DNA from 2 places in the Chromobacterium sp. LK11 genome. Region 2 is predicted to be linked to the other one. Evidence: riboswitches for the same ligand, from Rfam matches in the RefSeq annotation. Region 2 holds a riboswitch; the other holds the start of a gene.
What was found. A riboswitch is a leader RNA that binds a small molecule or an ion and turns the genes downstream of it on or off. The one in region 2 is predicted to bind FMN.

Region 1: it holds a riboswitch for FMN, as region 2 does, so the genes downstream of both, VK98_RS17345 (bifunctional 2-polyprenyl-6-hydroxyphenol methylase/3-demethylubiquinol 3-O-methyltransferase UbiG) here and ribB (3,4-dihydroxy-2-butanone-4-phosphate synthase) in region 2, are expected to answer to the same signal.

The regions. Positions count from the first base shown of each region.
Region 1 is NZ_LDUR01000029.1:60,216-70,931, forward strand. Features, by position in the region: gene VK98_RS17325 (GNAT family N-acetyltransferase) at 1-839, shown strand, start outside; gene VK98_RS17330 (MFS transporter) at 906-2,222, shown strand; gene hrpA (ATP-dependent RNA helicase HrpA) at 2,307-6,242, opposite strand; gene VK98_RS17340 (DUF5329 domain-containing protein) at 6,340-6,705, opposite strand; FMN riboswitch at 6,789-6,951, shown strand; gene VK98_RS17345 (bifunctional 2-polyprenyl-6-hydroxyphenol methylase/3-demethylubiquinol 3-O-methyltransferase UbiG) at 7,044-7,781, shown strand; gene VK98_RS17350 (ketol-acid reductoisomerase) at 7,880-8,635, shown strand; gene VK98_RS17355 (epoxyqueuosine reductase QueH) at 8,648-9,313, opposite strand; gene VK98_RS17360 (SpoIIE family protein phosphatase) at 9,393-10,604, opposite strand.
Region 2 is NZ_LDUR01000012.1:15,738-26,453, forward strand. Features, by position in the region: gene VK98_RS07660 (PotD/PotF family extracellular solute-binding protein) at 1-214, shown strand, start outside; gene VK98_RS07665 (hypothetical protein) at 263-670, opposite strand; gene ruvB (Holliday junction branch migration DNA helicase RuvB) at 790-1,824, opposite strand; FMN riboswitch at 1,913-2,059, shown strand; gene ribB (3,4-dihydroxy-2-butanone-4-phosphate synthase) at 2,184-2,843, shown strand; gene VK98_RS07680 (HAMP domain-containing sensor histidine kinase) at 2,898-4,307, shown strand; gene VK98_RS07685 (hypothetical protein) at 4,304-4,834, shown strand; gene VK98_RS07690 (sigma 54-interacting transcriptional regulator) at 4,831-6,180, shown strand; gene VK98_RS07695 (BON domain-containing protein) at 6,505-7,245, shown strand; gene VK98_RS07700 (ABC transporter substrate-binding protein) at 7,404-8,213, opposite strand; gene ruvA (Holliday junction branch migration protein RuvA) at 8,461-9,054, opposite strand; gene ruvC (crossover junction endodeoxyribonuclease RuvC) at 9,094-9,645, opposite strand; gene murU (N-acetylmuramate alpha-1-phosphate uridylyltransferase MurU) at 9,650-10,357, opposite strand; gene amgK (N-acetylmuramate/N-acetylglucosamine kinase AmgK) at 10,360-10,716, opposite strand, start outside.

The DNA.
Region 1 (10,716 bases), on a different contig from region 2:
TCAGCTACGGCCTGGACGGCGCGGCCTTCGCCGCGGACCTGGACCCGCAGACCCGCTGGCAGGCGACGGCGGAGATCCTCTACCGCATCCGCCGCGCCGAGAAGCTGAACGGCCAGATCGACTTCGTGCTGGTCAAGGATCTGGACGAGACGGCGCGGGAAGACAGCCAGGCGCTGGGCAAGCTCAGCTACAGCGCCCTGGAGACGGAACCCAATATGGTATTGCCGCTGGCGGATGACTGGCGCGTTTACGACGATTACCTGGCCGGCATGACCTCCAAGTACCGCAGCGCCATCCGCCAGCAGATCTTCAAGCCTATCGAGGCCGCCGGCTGCGAAATCGGCGTGATGACGCCGGAGCAGGTGGACGCCCAGGCGGAGCGGATGCAGCAGCTCTATCTGGCGGTGCAGGACAACGCCACGCTGCGGCCGGTGACGGTGAGCGCCGCTTACTGGCGGCGGATGGCCGCCTTGGGGCCGGAACGGGCGGAATTGCGCGGACTGTGGCGCGACGGCGCGCTGCTGGGCTTCTTGCTGGTCCTGAAGAACGGTGCTGAGATCACCGCCGCGCAGATAGGCTTCGACCGCGCCGCGGCCAAGACGCTGCCGTTGTATCTGCGCCTGCTGCATTCGGCGATAGAGTCGGCGCTGGCCGCCGGCGGACGGCGGGTGATCTTCGGCCGCACCGCGCTGGAACCCAAGGCGAGAATGGGCTGCCGGCCGGTGCCGACCTCGCTGTGGATACGCCATCGCCAGCCGGTGCTCAATTCTCTGATCCGTCGCAGCTTCGGCATTGTCCAGCACGAGGACGCGCCGACGATCAATCCCTTCAAAAAATAATGGCCTAGCCCTTCGCGCCGCGCGGCGGGGAGGGCGTGTGCATCTTGGTCGCGGAAAGGACCTGATATGACTCAAACGGCGAGCGCCGCCGCGGCACCCGCGCGCAAACTGAACCGGAACGATTGCAAGACGCTGGGCCTGGCTTCGCTGGGCGGCGCGCTGGAATTTTACGACTTCATCATTTACGTGTTCTTCGCCCTGGTCTTGGGCAAGCTGTTCTTCCCCCACGACATCCCGGGCTGGCTGCGCCAATTGCAGGTGTTCGGCATCTTCGCCGCCGGCTATCTGGCGCGGCCGCTGGGCGGCATCGTCATGGCTCACTTCGGCGATTTGTTCGGCCGCAAGCGCATGTTCACGCTCAGCATTGTGCTGATGGCCTTGCCGACGCTGGCGATGGGCCTGCTGCCCACGTATCAGAGCATAGGGATATGGGCGCCGATCTTGCTGCTCCTGCTGCGCGTATTGCAGGGCGCGGCCATCGGCGGCGAGGTGCCTGGCGCCTGGGTGTTTGTCGCCGAGCACGCGCCGCCGCGCCGCACCGGCCTGGCTTGCGGCATCATCACCTCGGGGCTGACCATAGGCATTCTGTTCGGCTCCCTGATCGCGATGGCGATGAATCTGTTCTTCACGCCGCAGCAGCTGGAGGGCGGCGCCTGGCGGATTCCCTTCTTGATCGGCGGCGTCTTCGGCCTGGTGGCGATGTATCTGCGCCGCTGGCTGCATGAGACGCCGGTGTTCAACGAAATGCAGGCGCGCAAGGCGCTGTCCGCCGAGCTGCCGCTGAAGGCGGCCTTGCGCGGCCATCGTCTGGGCATGGCCGTGTCGATGGCCGCCACCGCGATGTTGTCGGTCACCATCGTGGTGGTGATTCTGATGACGCCCACTTTTCTGCAAAAGCAGTTCGGCGTGCCGCCGGTGGAGGCCTTGTCCGCCAACAGCCTGGCCATCATCGCGCTGAGCGTGGGCTGCATCGTCGCCGGCCTGGCGGTGGACCGCTTCGGCGGCGGCCCGGTGTTCACCGCGGGCAGCCTGCTGTTGGGCGTCAGCAGCTGGTGTTTTTACCAGACCATGGGGCATGACGTAAGCTGGTTGCGCCCGCTGTACACGCTGACCGGCTTTTTCGCCGGCATTGTCGGCGCGGTGCCTTTTCTGATGGTGCGCGCCTTCCCGGCGCCCATCCGCTTCAGCGGCTTGTCGTTTTCCTACAATGTGGCTTACGCGGTGGTGGGCGGCTTCACTCCGGTCTTGCTGTCGGTGTGGATGGAGGCCAGCTCGCTGGCGCTGGCCGGCTATCTGATGATTTTCTGCCTGGTGGGGCTGGCGATGGGGGTGTTCCTGCTGGCCTGGGGGGATAGGCCGGGCCTGTCCCATCCGGTGCATTGAAGCGCGCATAGAAAAACGGCGGCGTCGATAAAGACGCCGCCGTTTTCTCATGCCAGGGCGAGCCAGTTCAAGGTCTGGCGAGCATTAGCGCGGCAGCTCGCTCCACAGCTTCAACAGCCGCTTGGCGGACACCGGATACGGCGTTTTCAGCTCCTGGGCGAACAGGCTGACGCGCAGTTCCTCGATCTGCCAGCGGAAATCCAGCAGCGCCTGGGACGCGCCTTCGGCTTCATTGTCCTCGGCCACCCGGGTTTCCCATTTCTGCCATAGGTCGCGGATTTCCGCGCCGCGCTGGCCGTCGCGCTGCGGGTTGGCCGGTTGCTTGTCCATGCGCAAGCCCATCGCGCGCATATAGCGCGGCAGGTGAGGCAGCTGGCTCCACGGCGTGGCGGCCAGGAAACCCTTGTAAACCAGCTTGGCCAATTGCTGCTGCAACTCGTAGCCCAGCTTGTGCTTCTGCATCTTGACGCTGAGCGGGCCGTATTCCGACGCCACCTGGCCCAGATATTGGGTCACCGCCTGGTTGACCGCCGGCAGCCGGGTGCGGGCGCGGGTTTTCTGGTCGTTGAAGGCTTTCTCATTGCGCGGCAGCGCGTCGTCGCCGATGAAGGCGCGGTCGCAGATGCAGGCGATGGCGTCGGCCAGCAATTCGTCGACATTGGCCACCGCGCGCAGTTGCAGACCCAGCTGGGTCATGCCGGGCAGGCCCTTGGACAGCTGCTTCATCTGCTCCTTGAGCTGCAGTTGCAGCAGCCGGATCACGCCTTGACGGTGATGGCGCTCGGCCATCAACTGGGTGTCGAACAGGCGGATCGCCACCTTGTCCTGCTCCAGCGTCAGCGCCGGATAGCCGGTCAGCTGCTGGCGGCCGCGGGCGAACTGAATGCTTTCCGGCAGTTCGCCAAAGTCCCAGCTGCTGACTTCGTCGCGCTCGAACTCCGCGCTGGTGTCGCGGAAGGTCAGCTGGGCGGCCTGGCCGAACTGCTTTTGCAGCGCCAGCAGATCGCGGCCCAGGCCGATTTCCTGCTTGCCGTCGTCAATGACGCGGAAGTTGAACAGCAGATGGGCCGGCAGCTCCTGGACGCGGAAATCGTCGATGTCCACTTTGACGCCGCCGGTTTCGCGCAGGATGAAGCGCGCCAGCTGCGGCGCGATCGGCTGCTGCTGGTCCGGATTGACGCTGAGGAAGCGGGTGACGAAGTCCGGCACTGGCACGCAGCAGCGGCGGATCTGCTTGGGCAGGCCCTTGATCAGCTGTTGCAGCTTCTCGCGCACCATGCCGGGCACCAGCCATTCGAAGGCCGCCGGCTGCAGGCGGTTGAGAATGGCCAGCGGCACGTCCAGGGTGACGCCGTCCAGCGGGTGGTTGGGTTCGAAGCGGTAGCGCAGCTTGAGGCGGCCGTCTTCCAGTTCCAGCCATTCCGGGAACTGGTTTTCGGTGACATGTTGCGCGGCGTGGCGCATCAGCTCCTCGCGCGTCAGGTGCAGCAGCTTGGCTTCGGTTTTTTCCGCTTCTTTGCGCCAGGCCTCGAAGCTGGCGGCGTCCACCACTTCGGTCGGAATCCGTTCGCTGTAGAAGGCGAACAGCGCCTCTTCGTCCACCAGCACGTCCTGGCGGCGCGCCTTGTGTTCCAGCTGTTCCACTTCGCGGATCAATTGCTGATTGCGCTGGAAGAAGGGCGCGTTGCTGACGTATTCCATATTCACCAGCGCGCCGCGGATGAACAGCTCGCGCGCCTCTTCCGGCGCGATGCGGCCGTAGCTGACCGGGCGCCGCGGCACCAGGGTCAGGCCGTACAGGGTGACGCGCTCGCTGGCCACCACTTCGCCGCGGCTCTTTTCCCAATGCGGGTCGAAGTAATGGTATTTGACCAGGTGCGGCGCCAGCTTTTCCACCCATTCCGGTTCGATCTTGGCCACGCAGCGGGCGTAGAGGCGGGTGGTTTCCACCAGTTCCGCCGCCACCAGCCACTTGGGCTTGGTTTTTTTCAGGCCGGAGCCGGGGAAAACGTGGAAATTGACGCCGCGAGTGCCTTGATAGTCGTCGCCTTCCTGGTTTTTCATGCCCAGGTTGCCGATCAGGCCGGTCACCAGCGCCTTGTGCAGGTTTTCATAGGCGACGGCGTCCAGCTGCTGGCGCTTTTTCTGCGTCATCTGCGCGTCCGGCTGTTCGGCGTCGGCATGCGCCTGTTCGCGCTTGATCAGGCCCAGCTCGCTGGCGATGTCGGCCAGCTGCGCATGCAGTTCGCGCCATTCGCGCAAGCGCAGATGGGACAGAAAGTGCTCGTGGCAGGTGTTGATCAGCAGACGGTTGGATTTCTTGTGCTTGAGCGCGTCGGCGAAGAAGTCCCACAGGTGTAGAAAGGACAGGAAGTCGGACTTCTCGTCGTTGAAGCGCGCTTGCGCGCGTTCGGCCGCCTCGCGCGCCTCGAAGGGGCGTTCGCGCGGGTCCTGCACGCTCAAGGCGGCGGCGATGATCAGCACTTCGCGCACGCAGCCGAAGTCGCGGCCGGCCAGCAGCAGGCGGCCCACCTTGGGGTCCACCGGAATCCGCGCCAGTTCCTTGCCCACGCCGGTCAGTTCTCCCTTGTCGTCCACCGCGCCCAGCTCGGTCAGCACCTGATAGCCGTCGGCGATCAGCCGGCTGCTGGGCGCTTCCAGGAAGGGGAAGGCGTCCACCTTGCCCAGCCGCAGCGCGGCCATGCGCAGGATGACCGCGGCCAGGTTGGAGCGGACGATTTCCGGATCGGTGAAGGCCGGGCGCTGATTGAAGTCGTCCTCGCCGTACAGACGCACGCAGATGCCGGCCTCGACGCGGCCGCAACGGCCGGCGCGCTGCCGCGCCGCCGCCTGGGAGATTTTCTCCACTTGCAGCTGTTCCACCTTGGCGCGCGGGCTGTAGCGGTTGATGCGCGCCTGTCCGGTGTCGATCACGTATTTGATGCCCGGCACCGTCAGCGAGGTTTCGGCCACATTGGTGGCCAGCACGATGCGGCGGCCGCCGGACGGCTTGAAGATCTTTTGCTGGTCCTCGTTGGACAGCCGCGCGAACAAGGGCAGGATCTCGTAGCCGCGGATGCCGGACTTGCGCAGTTTTTCCGCGGTTTCGCGGATTTCGCGCTCGCCGGGCAGGAAGACCAGCATGTCGCCCGGACCCTGGCGCGACAGTTCGTCGACGGCGTCGACGATGGCGCCCTCCATTTCCACCTCGCGCTCGTCTTCGTCGCGCTGCGCCAGCGGCCGGTAGCGCACTTCCACCGGATAGGTGCGGCCGGAGACTTCAATCACCGGCGCGCCGTCGAAATGGCGCGAGAAGCGGTCGGCGTCGATGGTGGCCGAGGTGATGATCACCTTCAGCTCCGGCCGGCGCGGCAGCAGTTGCTTCAGATAGCCCAGCAGGAAATCGATGTTGAGGCTGCGTTCGTGCGCCTCGTCGATGATGATGGTGTCGTAGGCTTCCAGATAACGGTCGGTCTGGGTTTCCGCCAGCATGATGCCGTCGGTCATCAGCTTGATCACCGATTTTTCCGACAACTTGTCGGTGAAGCGCACCTTGAAGCCGACGTGCTCGCCCAGCGTGGATTTCAGTTCCTGGGCGATGCGGCTGGCCACCGAGCGCGCGGCCAGCCGGCGCGGCTGGGTGTGGCCGATCAGGCCGTGCACGCCGCGGCCCAGCTCCAGGCAGATCTTGGGCAGCTGGGTGGTTTTGCCGGAGCCGGTTTCGCCGCAGATGATCACCACCTGATGGCGCTCGATCGCGGTCTTGATGTCGGCCAATTTCTGGTTGACCGGCAGCGCGTCGTCGAAATCGGGCTTGGGCAGATGGGCGCGGCGCGCGGCCACCTTGGCGGCGGAGCGCTCGATCTGCGACTGGATGTCGGCCAGCTGCTTGTCCGCAGGCTGGTTCTTCTTCAGCCGCTCGGCGGCGTCGCTCAGTTTGCGGCGCAAGGCGTGGCGGTCGCGGATCAGACAAGAGGGGAGGTCGGCCTTGAGTCGGGCCAGCAGCTGGGCAGCAGTCATCGGGAAAAGAACACTGGATTACAGGAAAGCGGCGATTATAACAGCTGCGTGGCGGTCCGGCTGGCCGGGATTGCCGGCCGGCCGCGCGAGGCGACGCTTATTTGCGCTGGCGGTAGCGTCCCAGCTCCGCTTTCAGCCAGACGGCGCTGGCCACAGGCTGCGCGGCGCCGCAACGCACCTGGTAGGCCTTGCCGCTGATGCTGCTCTGGGTGGCGGCGCGCTCGATGAAGCTTTCCGCGTTGCTGACCCAGTCCTTCTTCAGCAGGTACTGGTATTTGTCGTTCAGGTGATCGCGGGCCTCCTTGGCGCCGTACCAGCTGCCGTTGCGATTGAATTCGCAGCCGGATTTGGCCAGGTAGTCCAGCAGATGATTGATCTCGGCCTTGGCGGCCGGCGCGGGCGCGGCGAAAACGGCGCCGGCGCTCAGGAGTAAGGCTAGCCAGATCGGCAGTTTCAGGGTCATGCATCGCTCCATTGCAATTGGAATGCGCAGACTATGCGCGATGGGCCGGGGCTTGTCCAACTTCTCCGGGGCCTTTATGCTGTGCCGGTCTTCAGGGCGGGGTGAAATTCCCCACCGGCGGTATGCCGCGGCGTTTGCCGGCGGCGAGCCCGCGAGCGCCGCGCAGTCGTAGCCACGACGCGCGGGTCAGCAGATTCGGTGCGAAGCCGAAGCCGACGGTGAGAGTCCGGATGAGAGAAGACGCGCGCCATGCCGTGAGAGCCTGGCGCGCTTTTGCGCGTCGGCATGGCCGCGCGCCGCCCTGGAGCGCTTCCTTTAAGTCTTTACGGAGCCTCCAAATGCAGCAAAACATTTACGACCATCCGGTCTTTTTCTCCCAATACCAGGCCTTGCGCGACAGCGACACGGGCTTGAACGGCGCCTTGGAGCAACCCGCCTTGCGCGGCGCGCTGCCGCCGCTGACCGGCGCCGAGGTGCTGGACCTGGGCTGCGGTTTCGGCGATTTCGCCCGCTGGGCGCACGCCCAGGGCGCGGCCGGCGTCACCGCGGTGGATTTGTCCGAACGCATGCTGGAGCAGGCGCGGGCGCGCACCCAGGATCAAGCCATCCAATACCAGTGCGCGGCCATCGAGGACTTTCAGCCATCCGCCGAGGCCTATGATCTGGCGGTGTCTTCACTGGCCTTGCATTACGTGGCGGATTACGCCGCCGTGGCGGCGCGCGTGTTCGCCGCGCTGAAGCCCGGCGGCGTGTTCGCGCTGACGGTGGAGCACCCGATTTGCACCGCAAGCCCGCGGGGCTGGGCGCTGGACGAGGCCGGGCGGCAGGCGCACTGGACGCTGGACGGCTATTTCCGGCAGGACGCGCGCGAAACCCGCTGGTTCGTCGACGGCGTGATCAAGCACCATCGCACGGTGGAAAGCTATGTGGCCGGCTTGCTGGGCGCCGGATTCCAGTTGCTGCATCTGGGCGAACCCGCGCCGGACGAGCGGGCGCTGGCGCGCCAAGAAGGATTGCGGCTGCATGCGCGGCGTCCGGCCCTGCTGCTGCTCACTGCGCTCAAGCCCATACTTTAGCATTGCCTTGCCGGGCTGGCGTGCAGAACCAAGCTGCGCCGGCTCGGTCCAGCAAAGACCGGGCATGCGGCCCGTGGTCACCGAAACGGGGAGGGGCGGTGGGAAGCAAACTGGCATTGGGCATCCTGGTCCTGGCGCTGTCGACGGCGCCCGCCGTCGGCAAGTCGCCGCCGGCGCGGGCCATCATCGAACCGGCCCACATCGTCGAGGCCATCAAGCTGCAACGGCAGGCGGACGAGGCCAAGGGCAGGCCGCCGCAAAACGGCGAGCCGTGGTTCGCGGTGCTGGAAGGCGAGCGGCCCGTCATCGTGACCGCGCCGCACGCCTCCAGTCCGTTTCGTGAAGGACAATACCGCTTCTCCGACGGCGGCGGCACCGCGGCCCTGGCGGCGATGTTGCACCAACTGGCCGGCGTCACCGCGATCTACACCACCCGCGCTTCGCCGTCCGACCCCAATTACGAGGACGACAACGACTTCAAGCGCAAGCTGGCGGCGCTGGTCGCCAAACGGCGTCCGTTATTGGTGCTGGATCTGCACGGCAGCCATCCCTACCGGCCTTACGACGTGGACTTCGGCACCCTGAACGGAGCTTCGCTCTTGGGCAAGCCGGATTTGCTGCAAAAGCTGGAGCAAAACCTGAGGCAGCAGGGACTGTTGAACGTCTCCGACAACTACTTCGCCGCGTCCAAGCACCAGACCATCGCCAAGTTCGCCGCGGGCTTGGGCGTTCCCGCCATCCAGCTGGAAATCAGCAGCACCTGGCTCACGCCCTCGGACGGCAACCTGGCCGCGCATCGCTTCGCCCAGCTTTTGCAGGCGCTGGCGCGCTATGCGCGCGAGATAGAGCAATGAGGCGGGGACGCTTCAGGCCTGCTCGTCTTCGTCGCCGTAGTATTTGACGCCGAGGCGGATGGGCGCGCGGCCGGCTTCGCGGCGCTGGCGGTTGCTGTCGCGCAGGGAATAGGCGCAGCCGCAATATTCCTGCTGGTAAAACTGTTCGCGCTTGCTGATTTCTATCATCCGCGCGGAGCCGCCGCCCTTGCGCCAGTTGTATTCCCAATAGATCAGGCCGGGATAGCGCGCGGCCGCGCGCACGCCGCAGTCGTTGATCTGCTGCATATTCTTCCAGCGCGAAATGCCCAGCGAACTGGTAATCACCGGAAAACCATGCTCGTGCGCGTACAGGGCGGTGCGTTCGAAGCGCATGTCGAAGCACATGGTGCAGCGAACGCCGCGCTCCGGTTCGTTTTCCATGCCCTTGGCGCGTTCGAACCAGTTGTCGCGGTCGTAATCCGCGTCCACGAAGGGGATGCCGAACTGTTCGGCGAAACGGATGTTCTCGTTCTTGCGCAGTTCGTACTCTTTCTGCGGGTGGATGTTGGGGTTGTAGAAGAAAATGGTGAAGTCGATGCCGGAAGCCTGCATGGCCTCCATCACTTCGCCGGAGCAGGGTGCGCAGCAGGAGTGCAGCAACACCTTGTCATGGCCGCCGGGCAAGGGCAGGGGCTTGCGCTCTAAGGTCGGCGTCATCCGGATTCGCTCCAATTTATGAAAACGGCAGATTATGTTGCCATCTCAATCTCGAATCAAGACGAAACCGGGGCTGAGATCAGGCGTCGTGCCAGCGGGAGCGGCTTGGGTCGACGCAACCCATGTCGGCCCCTTGCTTGTTTTTAAGCGATGGCGCGTGCACCACCAGCAAGGACGCGTCGTCCAGGATGGCTTCGTTCTGACGATGCCGCTGCAGCGCCTGCAATACAGTATTGCCGATCCGGCCAGGCCAGCCGGTCTCCACCGCCTTGATCACTCCGTCAAGGCCGAACATCTGGCCATTGTCCGCCTGGGCCTCGGTGATGCCGTCCGAGCAGACGACCAGTGCATGCTCCGGTTTCAGCATGCTGGTCTCCAGCGAACGGTCGAACTGCCGCGCCGCCAAAATTCCCAGAGGAGGGTGCTCGGAACGGAATTGCTTGATCTTGCGGCCTTGCGGATCAAACATCAGCGCGCAGGGAATCCCGCCGTTCCAGACCTGCACGCATTGGGCGGCGGCGTCGATCGCGATGAGGATGCCGGCGACGAAGCGGCCGAAGGGCAGCAGGCGATGCAGCTTGTCGTTAATGGCCGCGGCGATGTCGCCCAGCGCCGCCTGAGTCTGCGCCAGGTCGTAAAAGCATTCCACCGCCGGAATTGCGCTGATGGCCGCGGTCAGGCCGTGGCCGGTGCAATCGGCCAGCATCAGGTATTCCCGGTCCCCGGCGCGGGCGTAGCAGACCAGGTCGCCGTTGAACTGAGAGGCGGGGCGCAGATGGCGCCAGACATGGGACGGCAGCTCCAGCTGTTGCCGGTTCAGGCGCTCGATCAATTCCAGCGCGTAGCTTTGCTCGCGCTCGTTGTCGAGGAAGTAACGCTCCAGTCGCACCGCGTCCTGGTTGATCTGCCGCTGCATCTGGGCGATGCGCAGGAACACCTGGATCTTGGCCGTCAATAGATCCGGGCTGACCGGCTTGGTCAGGTAGTCGTCGCCGCCGGCCTTGAGGCCCTCGATCAGGTCTTGCTGCTGGCTCAAGCCGGTCAGGAAGATGATGGGAACCCAGTGCTCGCCGAACAGGGTCCGCAACTCCATCGTGGCTTGCAGCCCGTTCATCACCGGCATGATGATGTCCATCAGGATCAGGTCGTAGCCGACTTCCTTGCACATGGCGACGGCCTCCCGGCCGTTGCCGGCGAGATCGCACCGATAACCCAGGTCTTCAACGAAAGTGCGGACCATCAAGCTATTGGTGGCGCTGTCGTCCACCAACAAAATTTTAGGCTGAGGCATGCGGTTTCCGTAACGTGTCAGGAAAGGGAAAGCAAGCGGAGCATAGGTGCCAATAATCCATTACATTGGCATCTCACTGTGGGTATAGCATATGAGAAGGGGCAATGGCGCA
Region 2 (10,716 bases):
GCTGGACGGCAAGAACGCCGCCGAGATATCCAACCAGATCGGCGCCACCAACCCGGTCAAAGCGGCAGAAGCCTTCTTTAAGCCGCAAATCAAGGCCAACCCGGTGATCATGCTGGAGCCGGCCAAGGGCAAATACGTGGCGCTGAAAGATCTGGACGTGAAGTCCCGCCGCGATTTGAACCGTTTGTGGTCGCAGATCAAGATCGGCCGCTGAGCCGCCCCTGTTTCAACGAAAAATCCCGGTCAAGGCCCGGGATTTTTTTCATTCTTCGGGCGGCTGCTCGCCCTTGCGCATCTCAATCGCCTTGATGATCACATAGGCCAGCATCGCGCACAGGAAGAACAGCAACATCACCCAGGCGATGGAACGCAGCGTGTCGATGAAGGTGTTGAACAACTCCAGCAGCCAGCGCTCGCCGGTCAGCTCCATCATGGTGCTGCCCTTGCCCGCGGCCGGCGGCAGGTATTTCTCCAGCGACCACTGCCGCACCCCGCCGGAAACGCCGGTGACCACGATGGCGAAGAAAATGTACTTGCGCCAGGCGTCGGTCAAATCCCGCCCCAGAACCCGCGCCAGAATCTTGTTGACCGCCGGATCGAAAAAGCGCGCGGTGAATATCGAGGTGGCGATCGCCACCGCCAGAGTCAGGCCGAACAAAGCGTAAAACATAATCATCCCCCGCCGCAGCGGAATGCGTGAAAGCAGGAATTGTACGCCTGCGCGCCGGCGCAGGCGATCAGCGGATGGCCATGCTGCTGCGCGCAAGCGACAGCGCCGGCGAAGCCGCGTCAATCTTTCAACGGCAGCCCGAAATGCTGATAGGCCAGCGCCGTCGCCATCCGGCCGCGCGGGGTGCGCTGCAGATAGCCCTGCTGGATCAGGAAGGGCTCGATCACGTCCTCTATGGTGTCGGTGGATTCGCCGATGGCGGCCGCGACATTGTCCAGCCCCACCGGCCCGCCGGAAAACTTCTCCAGAATCGCCTGCAGCAGCTTGCGGTCCATCACGTCCAGACCGGCCGGGTCCACGTCCAGCATCGCCAGCGCGGCGTCCGCCACCTGTGCGCTGACCACGCCGTCGGCCCGGACTTCAGCGTAATCCCGCACCCGCCGCAGCAGCCGGTTGGCGATGCGCGGCGTGCCGCGGCTGCGGCGCGCCACTTCGAACGCGCCGTCGTCGGCCAGCTTGACGTTCAACAAACCGGCGGAACGGCTGACGATGCGGGTCAGCTCTTCCGCGTTGTAGAACTCCAGCCGCGCGACGATGCCGAATCGGTCGCGCAGCGGATTGGTCAGCATGCCGGCGCGGGTGGTCGCGCCCACCAGGGTGAACGGCGGCAGATCGATCTTGACCGAACGCGCCGCCGGCCCCTCGCCTATCATGATGTCGATCTGGTAATCCTCCAGCGCCGGATAGAGGATCTCCTCCACTACCGGACTCAGCCGATGGATCTCGTCGATGAACAACACATCGTGCGGCTCCAGATTGGTCAGCAGCGCGGCCAGGTCCCCGGCGCGTTCCAGCACCGGTCCCGAGGTTTGCCTCAAATTGACGCCCATTTCACGGGCGACGATATGCGCCAAGGTGGTCTTGCCCAGGCCGGGCGGGCCGAACAGCAGCACATGGTCCAGCGCTTCGCTGCGCCGCTTGGCCGCCTCGATGAAGATTTCCAGCTGTTCGCGCGCCTTCTTCTGGCCGACGTACTCGTCCAGCTGCTTGGGCCGCAAGGCGCGCTCCAGCGCCTCTTCCTGACTGGACAGGCTTTGCTGGGTGACGATGCGCGGCTCGGGCGCCCCGCCGTACAGGTTGTCGGTTTCAATCATGGTGTCAGCCGCCGGCCAAAAAAACGAATGCCCAATCTTACCACCGCGCTATAATCGCCGCTGGTCCGGCCGTCATCGCGGGCCAACGCAACGTCTTCAGGGCGGGGTGCAATTCCCCACCGGCGGTATGGCCCTTGGGCCGAGCCCGCGAGCGCTTTCGCCTCCCGGCGGAAGGTCAGCAGATCTGGTGACAGGCCAGAGCCGACGGTAATAGTCCGGATGAGAGAAGACGACATCGCCGTCCGCCGCGCTGCGCGCGGTCGCGGCGTGTTCGCTGCGCGCTTGGCGCGCGGGTGGGTTCGCGCCTGCCCTTTTCACGCCCTGGAACCTGTTTCTCAAACTATCCGAGGACCGTTTCCATGAGTATCGCCACACACCCCGACACCCTGTCCCAACGCGTCGAAACGGCGCTGAACGCCTTGCGCCGCGGCCTGCCGGTCATCGTTCCCGACGATCACGACCGCGAGAACGAAGCCGACCTGATCCTGGCCGCCGACGCGCTGAACGAAGCCGAAATGGCGCGCCTGATCCGCGATTGCAGCGGCATCGTCTGCCTGTGCCTGACCGCCGAGCACGCCGCCCGGCTGCAATTGCCGCCGATGACGCAACGCAACGGCAGCCGCTACGGCACCGCCTTCACCGTCAGCATCGAAGCTGCGCAGGGCGTATCCACCGGCGTGTCCGCCGCTGATCGGGTGCGCACCATCCAGGCCGCCGTCCATCCGCAGGCCCGGGCCGACGACGTGGTCAGCCCCGGCCATGTCTTCCCGCTGGTGGCCGCCGCAGGCGGCGTGCTCAGCCGCCGAGGCCATACCGAGGCCGCGGTGGAACTGGCGCGCTTGGCCGGCTTCCAGCCCGCCGGCGTGCTCTGCGAGCTGATGAACCCGGACGGCAGCATGATGCGCGGCGCGCAAATCGCGGACTACGCTCAAACGCACGCGCTGCCCGTTCTGAGCGTGGCCGAGCTGGCTGAATGGATTTCCCGCCAGAACTTAGCCGCAGCTCCGCTGTCTGCTTGATCTTTGCCCTTTAAGCCGCGGGCATGCGCCCGCGGCGTCGATGCCGACCCCATCATGCTTCGTTTCGTTTCTTTCCGCAGCCTGTTGCTGGCCAGCTTTCTGATCGTCGCCGTCGTGCCCTCCGCCGTGCTGATCCAGCTGCGCAACGAGTTGGGACACGCCGCCTCCACGCTGCGCTCGCATCAGGAACAAGCCAAGGAATGGCTGGACGCCAACCGCGTGTCGCGCGAACAATCCATTCAGTTCGAACGCGCCACCCGCCAGGCCCAAATCCTGAAAGACCGCGCGCTGGCCAACACCGCCGCCGGCGCCTGGCAGGAAATCGAACTGGCGCAACGCAAGCTGCAGCGAGGTGACGGCGACGAGCTGGCGCTCAGCGCCCGGGCCATCCTGGCGATCCAGCCGCAGCTCCAGGCCTTGCCGGCGCGCTCCGGCGCGCAACGCGACCGCTTGTTCCGCCAACTGGACCTGCACCTGACGGCGCAAGGCCAGTTGATCAACCGCCAACTGGAACAAAGCCAGCGCCAATGGCAGGACTCCATCACCGAAATGCGCCGCACCGCCGACAGGCTGGCCTGGCTGTCGCTGGCTTCCGCGCTGGCGCTGGCGCTGGCGATGACCTTGTTGATCAGCTGGCCGCTGCGCAAGCTGCAAGCCAAGATCGCGCGGATGAGCGACGGCGCGCGCTTGCAGGACTGGCGCCAGTCAGGCCCCGCCGACCTTCAACGCCTGGCGCGCGAACTGGCCCAGCTGGACCGCCGGCTGGCGGCGCTGGAAGAACAGAAGGGCCGCTTCTTCCGCCAGGCCTCCCATGAGCTGAAAACCCCGCTGGCCGCCATCCACGAAGCCGCCGCGCTGCTGCGCGAAGAGGTGATAGGACAGCTGTCCGCCCAGCAGCAGGAAATCGTCGCCATCCTGCAAAACAACGCGCAGACCCTGCGCCAGCGCGTGGAAGCCTTATTGCGCTATGATGCCGGCCAATGGCTGTCCGAAACCCTGACCGTGGAAACCTTCGATCTTCCAGCGCTGATTGCGGATCGACTGCAGGCCAGCCGCCCGCTGTTGCAGGCCAAGCGCCTGACCGCCGAAGTCCAGGGCGACGCGGAACGAGTCAGCGGCGACCGCTCCAAAGTGGAAACCATACTGGACAACCTGTTGATCAACGCCATCCGCCACAGCCCCGCCGGCAGCGCCTTGAGCATCCGCCACGGCCGCGACGCCGGCGGCGTCTGGCTGGAAATCAGCGACCAAGGCCCCGGCGTGCCGGAAGCCTGTCGGGAAAAGATTTTCGAACCGTTCTGGAGCGGCTCGCCGCCGCCGGGCGAACTGCCCGGCACCGGCCTGGGGCTGGCGATGGCGCGCGGCTTCGCCCAATTGATGCGCGGCGAGCTGACGCTGGAGCCCCAGCCTCAGACCGGCGCCTGCTTCCGCCTGCAATGGCCGGAACCGGAGAACAAGACATGAAGACACCTCGCCTTTTTATTCACAACGCGCGGCGGCTGCTCTGGATTTGCGGTCTGCTGGCCTTAAGCGCTTGCGCCCATCAGCGTCCGCCCGTCGCCGCGCCGGCCGCGCCCATCATCCTCTGCCCGGACGCCAACCAGATCCTGCTGCTGCTGAACCAGACGCGGGAGCTCCAAACGCTGGCCCTGGCCGGCCGGGAAAGCTGCGGCGGCAGCCGCTTGCTGGCCCTGCTCCAGCAGACTCAGGCTGCGGAGAGCCGCGCCGATGCGCAAAAACTGCAGGCGCAACTGGAAAGCCTGCTCGCCAAGGCCGACGCTCTGGATCCGGCCAGCCAGGGCCTGGCGCGGCTGCAGCTTCAACAGCTGCAGGAGCGACGCAAGCTGGCGGAAGCGCTGGAGCGGCAACAGGCGCAAAACCGAGATCTGCAAAAACGCTACGATGACCTGAGCGGCAAGCTCAACGCCTTGCGCGAAGTCGAACGCGAACTCCAGCTGAAGCCCAGCAAAACCAAGGGGAGCCAACCATGAGCGCCATCGCCCGCATCGTACTGGTGGACGACGATCCCGACCTGCTGCGCTTGCTCGGCCTTCGCCTCGGCGCCGCCGGCTACGAGGTCGAAGCGCTGGACAGCGCCGAAGCGGCGCTGAACGCCTTGGCGGCGCGCCGCGCCGACTTGTTGCTGACGGACTGGCGCCTGCCGGGCATGGACGGTTTGGAGCTGTTTGAACAGGTCCGCCAGCGCTATCCCGCGATGCCGGTGATTCTGCTGACCGCCCACGGCACCGTGCCGGATGCCGTGGAAGCGGTCAGCCGCGGCGTGTTCGGCTATCTGGTCAAGCCTTTCGACGGCAAGGCCCTCTTGGACAAGGTCGCCCAGGGCTTGTCGCTGGCGGGGCCGGGCCGGTCGGCCGACCAGGCCGCCACTGGCTGGCGCTCCGGCCTGGTCAGCCGCAGCCCGGCGATGGAGGAGTTGCTGGCCGAGGCCCGCATGGTCGCCGCCACCGGCGCCAGCGTGCTGCTGCGCGGCGAAAGCGGAACCGGCAAGGAGGTGCTGGCCAAAGCCATCCACCTGGCCAGCCCGCGCGCGGGCCAGCCCTTCATCGCGGTCAACTGCGGGGCGATTCCGGACAATCTGCTGGAAAGCGAGCTGTTCGGTCATGAAAAGGGCTCGTTCACCGGCGCCAACGCGCGCCAGACCGGTCTGATTCAACAGGCTGACGGCGGCACCCTGTTTCTGGACGAGATCGGCGACATGCCGCCGCCGCTGCAGGTCAAACTGCTGCGCGTGCTGCAAGAGCGCGAAGTGCGTCCGGTCGGCGCGACGCGCGCCAACCCGGTGGACATCCGCCTGATTTCCGCCACCCACCGCGAACTGGAGACCTTGATCCAGGAAGGCAGCTTCCGCGAAGACTTGTTCTACCGCCTGAACGTGGTGTCGTTGCGCCTGCCGCCGCTGGCCGAGCGCCGCGAAGACATCCCGCTGCTGGCCGCTCACTTCCTGGACAAAATCGCCACCCGCTACCAGAAAGCCGTCAGCGGTTTCGCCGCCGACGCGCTGGAATACCTGAGCGCGGCGCCCTGGCCGGGCAATATCCGGCAATTGGCCAATGTGGTGGAACAATGTTGCGTGCTGAGCACCGGCTCGCTGGTGACCTTGGCGCAGATACAGAAAGCCGTCGCCAGCGAGGAAAGCGCGATTCCGACGTTGGCGGAGGCCAAGCGCCAATTCGAGCGCGATTACCTGGAACGCTTGCTGCGTTTGACCGGCGGCAATGTCAGCGACGCCGCGCGCCTGGCCGACCGCAATCGCACCGAGTTCTACCGTCTGCTGCAAAAGCACGAGCTGACACCGGCGGCCTTCAAATTGGAATGAGCACGACTCAAACCATTTCCGTTCACCGCGCCAGCGGCAAAGCCGCGGCGCATCAGGCCGCCGGACTCCTGTCGCTGATCGGCGACATGAAAAATTCCTAATAAATCAAAGCCCTGTACATTACCCCCGCCATTCTGTCGCCTAGCGGCGACAGAATACACCTCCCCTGTGCTCTGCCTCAAAGCAAAAACCCATTAAGCCATTGAAAACAAAAGAAAAATAAAACCTGGCACGCCTTTTGCCATTAGGGGAAGTGCAAATGATCGAAGCGCGGCAGATTCAAGCGCAAGCGATGTGACTCACTCTCTCGAAAAGGTTAATCCCATGAAGAAATCCACTCTTGCCATTGCTCTGATGACTTCCCTGTTGACCGGTGCCAGCTGGGCCGCTCAAGACGCCAGCGCTCCAGCAGCTGGCGAGGCTCAACGCGCCACCGCAACCAAGGCCGATGCCAGCGCTCCGGCCGAACAAGCCCAACGCGCCACCGCGGCCAAGGGCGACGCCAGCGCCCCGGCTGAACAAGCTCAACGCGCCACCGCGGCCAAGGGCGACGCCAGCGCCCCGGCTGAACAAGCTCAACGCGCCACTGCCGCCAAGGGCGACGCCAGCGCCCCGGCTGAACAAGCTCAACGCGCCACCGCCGCCAAGGCTGACGCCAGTGCACCGGCCGAACAGGCTCAACGCGCCACCGCCGCCAAAGGCGACGCCAGCGCTCCGGCCGAACAGGCTCAACACGCCACCGCCGCCAAAGGCGACGCCAGCGCTCCGGCCGAACAGGCTCAACGCGCCACCGCCGCCAAAGGCGACGCCAGCGCCGCTGAAGCCCTGATCGCCGAAGCCGCGCCGAGCGCCGCCGCCGGTCTGAACCAGGCCGTGCAGGAAGCCGTGACCAAAGCCGCAGCCCAGGTTGGCGCCAATATCCAGACCAGCGTGAAGGCCGGCGAAGTCACCCTGAGCGGCACTGCGCCCAGCGAAGAAGCGCTGCGCCGCGTAGCCGAAGAAGCCTCCCGCGTGCCGGGCGTGACCTCGGTGCGCACCAACGTCAGCCTCAAGGCCGCCGGCTAATACCGCTTTGATTCGTCGGCGCGCAGTCCGCCTGGCTCGCTTGCCCTGAACCGCCGCGCCAACCCACGCTTTACCCGGAGTCGTCCCAAGGAACACACGGAAGTGTGCCCGCCTCCATTCGCCGCCCTGATGGGCGGCTTTTTTTATCCGCGGCCCGACTAGCGTTTCCCGCCGGCCCACACCGCGGCGGCGGCCTCTTCCCTGCTCATATAGCGGTTGATCAGACGCAACATGGTGCCGTCGCGGTTCATGCCGTCCACCAACAGGCGCCATGCCCTGGCTTCGGCTTCCGGGAATGTCCGCTTGGTCAGCACCAGGCTGCGCGGACTGGGCGCGTCGTCCTTCTCCCAGTCGGCCACTCTCACCTTGTCGTCCAAACCATGCTGTCTGATTTTCTGCCGATACACCATGGGCGTGGAGAAAATGCCCGCGACGCGGCGCTGATCCAGCATGCGGAACAGGACGTCCTCCTCCGCCACTTCCACCAAACGACGCTGCACGCCCAATTGCACCACCAGAGGATCGAAATAACGGCTGGTGCTATAGCTGCGCACAATCGCCCAGCGGCTGGACGGCACGTCCCGGATGAAAGCCTCCATCGAGCGGATGGAGTCGGGCACATCGATAGACAAAACCGCGTACTGGCGCAATTGGATGTAGTTGAGGAACCAATAGATTTTGCTGCGTTCCGGGGTCTCGATCGCGGAGCCGGTCATATCCAGCGAGCCGGCCTCCAGCTCCTGCCAGATGCGGGCCCGCGGCATCACCACGAACTCGAACTCGCAGCCGCTGCGCCGGCGCAACTCCTCCGCCACGTCCCGATCCAGTCCGCGGCCGGCGCTGTAGAACTGGCCGATTTCGTAAAAAGCGAAACGGATAGGCCGCGGCGGACACGACACGCCGCTGTGGACGCCGCCGGCCCAGCAGGCCGCCAGCAACAGACATGCTCGCGCCAGTCCTGTTTTCACGGTGGGTACGCCTCCCGGCCATGCCGGATTCATCGCCATGCCCAGCGCACGGCACTCCCCACTATAGGCAAAGCGCCGCCGGCTTTAAGAACCTGTTTACGATCTGCTACGCATCGGCGATACGGCGTTGAAACCGTCTTCAAAATGCTCATGTACCATTTGTACATTCCGCTTTCTCAGCCATTTTCGCCTTGTCTCGCTCTTGCTCGCGAGATCGTAAACACGTTCTAAGAGCCAGCTAGCGTTTTCAGAACTTCATCAAGCTCTTCAAGGCGAGACGCACGCCCTCGCTCACCGTCACGTCGGCCGGCAGCCCCTTGGTGGCGGCCGCGGCCTCCTTCTCGTTGTAACCCAAGGCCAGCAAGGCGTTGACGATGTCGCCCTTTTCATCCGGCGTGGCGGCGAAGGCCAGGCCTCCAGGCGCGGTCAGATTGCTGCCGGTGGCCAGTTTGCCGCGCAATTCCAGCACCAGCCGCTCGGCGGTCTTCTTGCCTATGCCCGGCACCGCGGACAAGCGCTTGATGTCCTCGCTGGCCACCGCCACCGCCAGATCGTCGGTGGTCATGCCGGAAAGAATGGCCAGGGCGATCTTGGCGCCGATGCCGGTCACCTTGACCAATTGCCGGAAGGTCTGGCGGTCCTCCTTGGAGGCGAAGCCGAACAGCAGATGAGCGTCCTCCCGCACCACCAGCTGGGTAAACAAAGTGACTTTCTGGCCCAGCGCCGGCAGTTGGTAAAACGTGGTCATCGGCACATCGAGTTCATAGCCGACGCCGTTGACGTCCAGCACCACTTGCGGCGGCAGCTTTTCCAGAAGATTGCCGCTCAGGCGTCCGATCATGTTCAGGTTCTTTCTATAAAGCGATAACAGGCGCGCCGGCTACACCAGCCGGCCGCCGCGGATTTTCAGGCCGCTTTGCGCCAACTGGCCCAGAGCGCCGGCGCTGAGATTGGCGTGCGCCAGGGCCACCGCCAGCGCGTCGGCGGCATCGGCCTGCGGCGTGCCGGACAGATTCAGCATCCGCACCACCATGTGCTGCACCTGCTCCTTGGCGGCCTTGCCGTGACCGGCGACGGACTGCTTGACCTGCAGCGCGGTGTATTCCGCCACCGGCAGATCCCGCAACACCAGCGCGGAAATGCAGGCGCCGCGCGCCTGGCCCAGCATCAGCGTGGCCGCCGGATTGACGTTGACGAACACCTGCTCGATCGCCGCCGCCTGCGGCTGGTAGGTATCGATCACGCCGAACAGGCCGTCGACGATCACGCGTATGCGCTCGCTCAAAGGCGCGCCCGGAGGCGTGCGGATGCAGCCGGAGGCCACGTAATGGCGCTGCTGGCCCAATAGGTCTATCACCCCGAAGCCGGTGATGCGGCTGCCGGGATCGATGCCGAGAATCCGGCGCGCGCCCGGAAGAGACGGAGCCGACATCGCCTCAGACCAGGCCGGCGCGCAACTGCGCGTCCAACTGCTGCAATTGCTGCGGCGTGCCCACATTGTGCCAGACGCCGCTGAAGTACTCGCCGCTGGCTCGCTCCGCCGCGATCGCCGCGTCGTAGAACGGACGCATCGGCGCGAAACGGCCAGCGGGGAGGCCGGCGAACATCCGGGTATCGTAGAGACCGATGCTGGAGAAGGTCAGCATGCGCGCGCCGTCCGCGCGCAGACCTCCGTCCGGCTCCAGCGCGAAATCGCCGCCGGCATGGAAGGCCGGGTTGTCCGTCATCACCAAGTGCATGCCCGGCTCCTCGCTGCGCTCCAGCGCGTCCAAACGCGGCAGCAGGCCTGCATAGTCGTAATCGGTGTAAATGTCCGCCGCCACGCACAGAAAGGCGCGCTCTCTCCCCGCTCGCAACAAGGGCAAGGCCTTGGCGATGCCGCCGGCGGTTTCCAAAGCTTCGCCCTCGGCGGAGTAAGCGATGCGCGCGCCGAAGCGGCCGCCGTCGCCCAGCGTCTGTTCGATCTGCGCGCCGAGCCAGGCGTGGTTGATCACGATATCGGCGAAGCCGGCCGCCACCAGGCGCTCGATCTGCCAGACGATCAAGGGCTTGCCGCCCACCGTCAGCAGAGGCTTGGGCGCATGGTCGGTCAGCGGCCGCATCCGCTCGCCGCGGCCGGCCGCCAGAATCATCGCTATCGGCATGCTCACCCCTTGTAGCTCAATAACGGATAGGTCGACTGTAGTTCTTCGTCGGTCTGATCCTTGCCCACCAGCTGCAACAGCAGTTGATAGAACGGCGCCAGCTCCTGGTAACGGCGGGTGGTCCGTTTCAGGTATTTGATGAAACGCGGTATTTCGGCGCGGTATTTGTCCTTGCCGTCGCGGTGGAACAGGCGCGCGAAAATGCCGGCCACTTTCAGGTGACGCTGCACCCCCATCCATTCGAAGTCGCGATAGAAGACGTCGAACTCGGCCGGCACCGGCAGGCCGGCGGCGCGCGCCTTTTCCCAATAGCGGATCGCAATGTCGAGCACGAAGGGCTCGTCCCACTCGATGAAGGC